DNA from 2 places in the Paludibacillus litoralis genome. Region 2 is predicted to be linked to the other one. Evidence: riboswitches for the same ligand, from Rfam matches in the RefSeq annotation. Region 2 holds a riboswitch; the other holds the start of a gene.
The links. A riboswitch is a leader RNA that binds a small molecule or an ion and turns the genes downstream of it on or off. The one in region 2 is predicted to bind glycine.
Positions count from the first base shown of each region.

Region 1 (3,402 bases), on a different contig from region 2:
GCCTTGGGAATAGCCGTCGGGGGCGGGACGCGCGTCTCTCTCATGGTCCCGCCCCGGCGCGGCGTCCGCTCATCAGTCCTGCGCGTAGGATCCCCTCACCACCTCGGCCACGATCCGCGCCGTCGCGGAGGACAGGGTCCAGCCGAGATGGCCGTGGCCGGTGTTGTAGAAGACGCCTTTCGCGCGCCCGGAGCCGACCCGCGGCAGCATCGAGGGCAGCATCGGGCGGAGCCCCGCCCAGGGCGTCGCGTGTTCGGTGGAGACGCCGGGGAAATACGTCTCGCTCCATTTCGTCAGCGGCTCGATCCGGTCGGCGCGGATATCGCGGTTGAGCCCGTTGAACTCCGCGGTGCCGGCGATGCGGAGGCGGTTCTCTCCGAGCCGGCTGGCGACGATCTTGGCGCGATCGTCGAGCAGGCTGACCCAGGGCGCCGCGGCGCGGCTCCGCTCGTCGGGGAGGTCGATGGTGATCGAATAGCCCTTCACCGGATAGATGTTCACCTTGTCCCCGAGCGCGCGCGCGATCTCCGGGCTGGAGACGCCGGCGCAGACCACCACGCCGTCGAACCGGAAATCCTCGCCGGCTTCGGAGGTGAACCGCAGCATGTCGCCGTCGCGCCCGGCGTAGGCGACCGGCGTGCCGAAGCGGAACGTCGCGCCCTGGCGCGCGCAGACCTCGGCCAGCCGCATGGTGAAGCTGTGGATGTCGCCGGTGCTGTCGGACGGGGTGAAGAATCCGCCGACGAAGTCGCCCGAGAGCGCAGGCTCGATCTGGCGCAACTCGTGCCCCGCCAGTTCGCGCCGCTCCAGCCCGCCTTCGGCGAGCAATTCATTGACCTTCCTCCCGTGGGCGAAATCCGCCTCGGTCGAGTAGAAATGCATGATGCCGCGCTTTTCGAGATCGAAATCGATGCCCTCCCGCTCGGCGGTCTCGTAGAGCGCTTCGCGCGATTTCAGCGCGAGGCGCACGGTCTCGATGGTGTTGGCGCGATAATTCGGGATCTGGGCGATGAACGCCGCCATCCATTTCAGCTTCCGCCATTCGGGGCGCGGGCTGACCAGAAGCGGCGCATCGCGGCGGAACATCCACTTCAACCCTTTCAGGACCATGCTCCACTGGGTCCAGGTCTCGGCGTTGGATGCGGAGAGCTGGGCGCCGTTGGCGAAGCTGGTCTCCATCGCCGCGTAGCGCCGGCGGTCGAACACCGTCACTTCGAAGCCGAGCCGGGACAGCTCGTAAGCGGTCGTGACCCCGGCCACGCCGGCGCCGATCACTGCGATATGAGTCATGTTGAACGCTCCTCGGGCGTATGCGGCCCATCGCCGCCACGCCCCCTCCGTCTTTTTGCCTGAGAGTTTGCCCCTTGCGGCGCGCCGCGCGGGGGTGCTCCTTCGGCGGGCCGCATTCGGCCACTCTTCGGAGTTCCGACGTCGCGCCGGTCCCTGGCGCCTGAGAGATTCCGGGGCGGTTGCTCCTTCGGCGGCGGGGCATGACCCGCACTCTCCCGTCACGACGTATACACGCCGCCCGGATAGGGGGAGCGCCTGCGTTTCGCAATAGATATCCGGAGCCTGCGGCGGATAGAGTCCGATTGTGACTTTAAAGCAAGAGGGTCCGAAGTGAAACCCGATCTCCAACTTCTGATCGTCGAGGGCGATCCGCCCGAGCTTGCGCTTGGCGCGAAGCGCGGCGCGGGCGCGACCGGCGCGCGCAGGCTCGCCCGGGCGCTCTCCGTCATCGCCCCCGACTCGCGTTTCGCCTATGTCGAGCCCTGGTTTTCGGACCATGATCCGGCGGCGGTCGACCTCGCGGCGTTCGATGGCGTGGCGATCGCGGGCTCGGGGCGCGCGCCGGATGCGGGGGAGGCGGGGGCGGGGCCGGTCGCCGCCTTCTGCGCCCGCGCCTTTCGGGCCGGGCGGCCGGTTTTCGGCTCCGGGCGCGGCATGTTGTCGGGCGCGGCGCTTCTTGGCGCGGCCGTCGGGCCAGGGCCGGAAAGCGGCGTCGCTCGCGGGATCCGGCCGCTGGAGCATCCGCTGACAGGCGGGCGGCGGCGCCGGTTCGACGCGCCCATGCGGGGCGGCGAGGCGGTGGCGCGGCCGCCTTCGGGCGCGGAGATCGCGGCGGTCGACGCCGCCGGCGCGCCGGTCGCGTTGGCGTATGATGTGGGCGGGGTCCGGTTCTGGGGCTGCCGGTATCAGCCGGAGGCGACGCTTTTCGACCTTGCGTTCTGGCTGAAGCGCCAGGCCCCCCGCGCCGCGCGCGAAATCGCGCTGGCGGCGCAGGATCCGGTGGCGCATGCGCGGCTGATCGTGAAGCATCGGATCAACGCGGACCTTCTCGATCCCGCCTATCGGACCACCGAACTCGCCAACTGGCTGGAGTCTCTCGGCTGAGGCGGCGGCCCGCCCCATTCGCCCTTCATCTTGACCTTGGCCTGCCGGGTGGGTACGCGATCCGCACGGTAAACCAGAGGAAACGCGCCATGCCCAAGCCCTCCATTCTCATCCTGCCCGGCGACGGGATCGGCCCCGAAGTGATGACCGAGGTCCGCCGCGTGATCGGCTGGCTGGAGACGGAAAAGGGGATCGGCTTCGATGTGAGCGAGGATCTGGTGGGCGGCGCCGCCTACGACGCCTACGGCACCCCGCTTCATGACGACACGATGGCGCGCGCGCAGGCGGTGGACGCGGTTCTCCTCGGCGCGGTCGGCGGCCCGAAATATGAATCGCTGGATTTCTCTCTGCAACCGGAGCGCGGGCTCCTGCGGCTTCGCAAGGAGATGGATCTATTCGCCAATCTCCGCCCCGCGGTTTGCTTCGACGCGCTCGCCGAAGCCTCCTCGCTCAAGCATGATGTGATCGCCGGGCTCGACATCATGATCGTGCGGGAGCTGACCTCCGGCCTCTATTTCGGCGAGCCCCGCGGCATCTTCACCGAAGGCAATGAGCGGGTCGGGATCAACACCCAGCGCTACACCACGTCCGAGATCCAGCGCGTCGCGCGCGCGGCGTTCGAACTGGCGCGGAAGCGCCGGGGCAAGCTCTGCTCGATGGAGAAGGCGAACGTGATGGAGTCCGGCGTGCTCTGGCGCGACGAAGTCCAGAAGATCGCCGATGCGGAATATCCGGATATCGAGACCAGCCACATGTACGCCGACGCCGGCGCGATGCAGCTTGTCCGCGCGCCCAAGCAGTTCGACGTGATCGTCACCGACAACCTTTTTGGCGACATCCTCTCCGATGTCGCGGCGATGCTGACCGGATCGCTCGGCATGTTGCCTTCGGCCTCGCTCGGCGCGCCGATGGCGAGCGGACGGCCGAAAGCGCTCTATGAGCCGGTGCACGGCTCCGCGCCCGATATTGCGGGGCGCGGCGTGGCGAACCCTCTCGCCTGCATCCTCT
Region 1 is NZ_JBBHER010000001.1:191,508-194,909, forward strand. It holds gene WG921_RS00860 (D-amino acid dehydrogenase) at 73-1,290, opposite strand; glycine riboswitch at 1,428-1,518, opposite strand; gene WG921_RS00865 (hypothetical protein) at 1,621-2,394, shown strand; gene leuB (3-isopropylmalate dehydrogenase) at 2,484-3,402, shown strand, end outside.
Region 1: it holds a riboswitch for glycine, as region 2 does, so the genes downstream of both, WG921_RS00860 (D-amino acid dehydrogenase) here and gcvT (glycine cleavage system aminomethyltransferase GcvT) in region 2, are expected to answer to the same signal.

Region 2 (3,402 bases):
CAGAAGCTCATGCTCCGTCAGCGCCGGCCAGGTCAGCGGCCCGCTCTGGCGGATGACCTGCGGGACGGTCTCGTCGATCAGCGCATCCAGGCTCTCCGCCCCGACCGCCTTCAACATCTCGTCCATTTCTTCCGGCGAAGGGCCTATATGGCGGCGGTTCGCAAAATCATAGGTGTCGTAGTCGGTCGGGGAATATGCCATTGCGCGCCTCAGCCGATCATCTTCTTGTAGCCGCTCTCGTCCATCAGACCGTCGAGCGCGGCGACGTCCGCCAGCTTCATCTTGAAGAACCAGGCCGCCTCCATCGCGTCCTCGTTCACCAGCGCGGGATTGTCCGCAAGCGCGTCGTTCACCTCGACGATCTCGCCATCCACCGGCGCCTCGATCCCCGAGGCGGCCTTGACGCTTTCGATGACGACGATCTCATCGCCCTGAGAGACGGAAGTCCCCACTTCGGGAAGCTCGACGAAAACCACGTCGCCAAGCTGTTCGGCGGCGTAGGTCGTGACGCCGACCACGGCGTGATCGCCCTCGACGCGAAGCCATTCATGGCTCTCGGTGTATTTGATGTTCGACATGGACGGTGTTCCTCAGCGTTTGTAGGTTGATGTTCTGAACGGAAGCGGCGCGACCTGAGCGGGATGCCTGCGGCCGCGAACTTCGCCATAGACGGTCGCGCCTTCCTCGATATCGGGCGGCAGATATCCCATCGCGATCGGTCTTTCGACCGAAGGGCCGAAGCCGCCGGAGGTCACCCGGCCGATCGGCGCGCCGCCCTCCGCCGCGGCGTATATCTCCACGCCTTCGCGCATCGGCGCGCGGCCCTCGGGCAGGAGCCCGCGGCGACAGCGCGACGGCCCTTCGGCGAGCGCCGCGAAGATGGGCGCCGCGCCGGGAAAACCGCCCTCGCGCGCGCCGCCGGGGCGGCGGGCCTTCTGGATCGCCCATTGCAGCCCCGCCTCGACCGGATTCACGGTCTCGTCCATGTCGTGGCCATAGAGACAAAGCCCGGATTCAAGACGCAGACTGTCGCGCGCGCCGAGCCCGATCGGCCAGACCTCCTCTTCGGCGAGAAGGGCTTCCGCCAGCGGCTCCGCGCGGTCGGCGGGCATGGAGATCTCGAAGCCGTCCTCGCCGGTGTAGCCGGAGCGGGAGATCCAGACCTCCGCGCCGCGCCAGTCGAAACTGGCCGAGTCCATGAAGCGCATCGCCGCCACTCCGGGGACGAGACGCTCCAGCACCGCCTCCGCCGCCGGGCCCTGCAGCGCCAGAAGCCCGCGGTCGGTCAACTCGGTCGCCTCCGCGCCGTCGAGATTGGCCTGCATGTGCGCGACATCATTCGCCTTGCACGCGGCGTTGACCACGAGAAAGAGATGATCCCCCCGGTTCGCCACCATCAGATCGTCGAGAATTCCGCCGGCGGCGTTCGTGAACAGCGCATAGCGCTGACGCCCCTCGGCCAACGCCAGAAGATCCACCGGCGCCAGGGCCTCCAGCGCCGCCGCGGCGTCGGCGGCGCGACCGGAGGGCGCGCGCACGATCACCTGCCCCATATGGCTGACATCGAACAGCCCGGCGGCGGCGCGGGTGTGAAGGTGCTCCTTCATCACCCCGGTCGGATACTGGACCGGCATTTCATAACCTGCGAACGGCACGAGCTTGGCTCCGAGCCGAAGGTGCAGATCATGAAGCGGTGTCCGAAACAAATCGCTCATCGCATCACTTCCATCACTGGCCGGAGTTCCGGCATCGTTTTCCAAACGGGCGCGCCCGTTCACATCGACGCCCCCTCTGTCCCTTGCGCCTGAGATCGTTATCCCTTCGGCGAACGCGTCCGCGTTTCTCTCCAGAGTCTTCGTGTCGGGCCGGTCCCTTGCGCCTGAGAGTTTACCGGGGCGGTTGCTCCTTCGGCACCGGCGAGATCAAACCCGCCAGCTTCTCCCAATCCGACATGCAGACGGTAATCCGGCGGCGCCGGATCTGGCAAGAGCGTTAATGCCCAAAGGGCGACGTCGCGGGTTCAGAAGCGAAGCCCCCGCGCGGCGGCGGCGCCCGCGTCCATCAGGTCGAGCAACCGCGCGACGTAATGCTCCCGCGCGACGAAGCCCGCGGCCTCCCCCTCCACAAACTGCCGCTCCAGCGCGTCGATCAGCCGGAGAAGCCGCCGCCGGTGCAGACCAAGCCCGCGCTGCACCGGATCCGCCACCACCCCGGCGAAAGCCGCGAGAACCGACGCCGAGGCCGCAAGCCCCGCCGTCACCCCCGCCACCAGAGACACGGGAACCGCCGGCGTCATCACGCCGTACCAGAGCGACCCTGCGGCCGCGCCGAGCGGAAACGCCGCGACGGCCGCGCTCTGCGTCATCGCCGCGGCGAGCGCCGGTCCGAGCGAGAGCGCTCCCGGCGTCAACTTCTGGAAAACCGCCGCCCCCGCGCCGACCGTCGCCAGCGCCGTGGTCATCTCCGCGACCGCGGCGCGCGCGCCGGCGTATTCGGAAAGCCCGGCATGGAGCGCGGCCCGGCCCGGCCCGCCGCGCTCCGCCGCCGCCAGCATCCGGCGGATCGCCGGATCGGCGGTGATCGCCGCCGCCAGCGCGTCGTCGCCGGCGCCATCGGGCGGCAATTCCAGAAGCTCGACCAGAATCAGCCGCCGCACCTCCCGCATCACCGCCGTCTCCAACATGATCCGGCGCGAGCGGAGCCAGCCCGCCGTTCGCCGCCGTTTCGCGGCGGCGGCGAGCGCCGCCGTCAGCCGCGCGCTCGCGAAGACCGGCGCCAGCGCAAGGTTCGCCGGCGCCCGCGCGATGTCCCAGCCGAGCGCGTGCCGATGCAGCCGGAGCGAGCCGCGGATCGTGAACCACTGGTCGACGAACCCGTCCACGCGGGCGCGGCGCTCATCGAAATAACGGCGCGCGGCCGCGACCACCGCCGCGCGCACCTCGTCGGGCGTCGGGCCGGGCTCCGGCGCGCCGGGCGTCGCGGCGAAGGGGGCGTCATCCACAGCCATCACTCCGGAATATGGGCGCGCGGCGCCGCCTGCGCAAAGGACTCAGGCCGCGTCCCACGCGACCGGGACCGAGAGCGGCCCCCGGAACGCCCATCCACCGATTTTCGCCTCTCCGTTCAGGCGGAGGCCCTTCAACCGCTCGAAAAGCGTCGGCAGCGCCACCTCCGAGACCAGCGCCTTCGCCGCCCAGGCGCCGGCGCAAAAATGCGGCCCCGCCCCGAAGGCGATATGGGCGGATGCGTCGCGCGTGACGTCGAACCGCTCCGGCGCGGTGAAATGCGCGGGATCGCGGTTGGCGGCGCCGAACATGAAAAAGACCCGCTCCTCCGGCTCGAAGCGCACGCCGTCAAACTCGAAATCGCGCGCGACCCGGCGCGGCGACATGCCGATCGGCG
Region 2 is NZ_JBBHER010000003.1:178,193-181,594, reverse strand. It holds gene gcvP (aminomethyl-transferring glycine dehydrogenase) at 1-201, opposite strand, end outside; gene gcvH (glycine cleavage system protein GcvH) at 210-569, opposite strand; gene gcvT (glycine cleavage system aminomethyltransferase GcvT) at 591-1,715, opposite strand; glycine riboswitch at 1,790-1,852, opposite strand; glycine riboswitch at 1,857-1,954, opposite strand; gene WG921_RS05340 (DUF6635 family protein) at 2,021-3,001, opposite strand; gene WG921_RS05335 (cytochrome P450) at 3,050-3,402, opposite strand, start outside.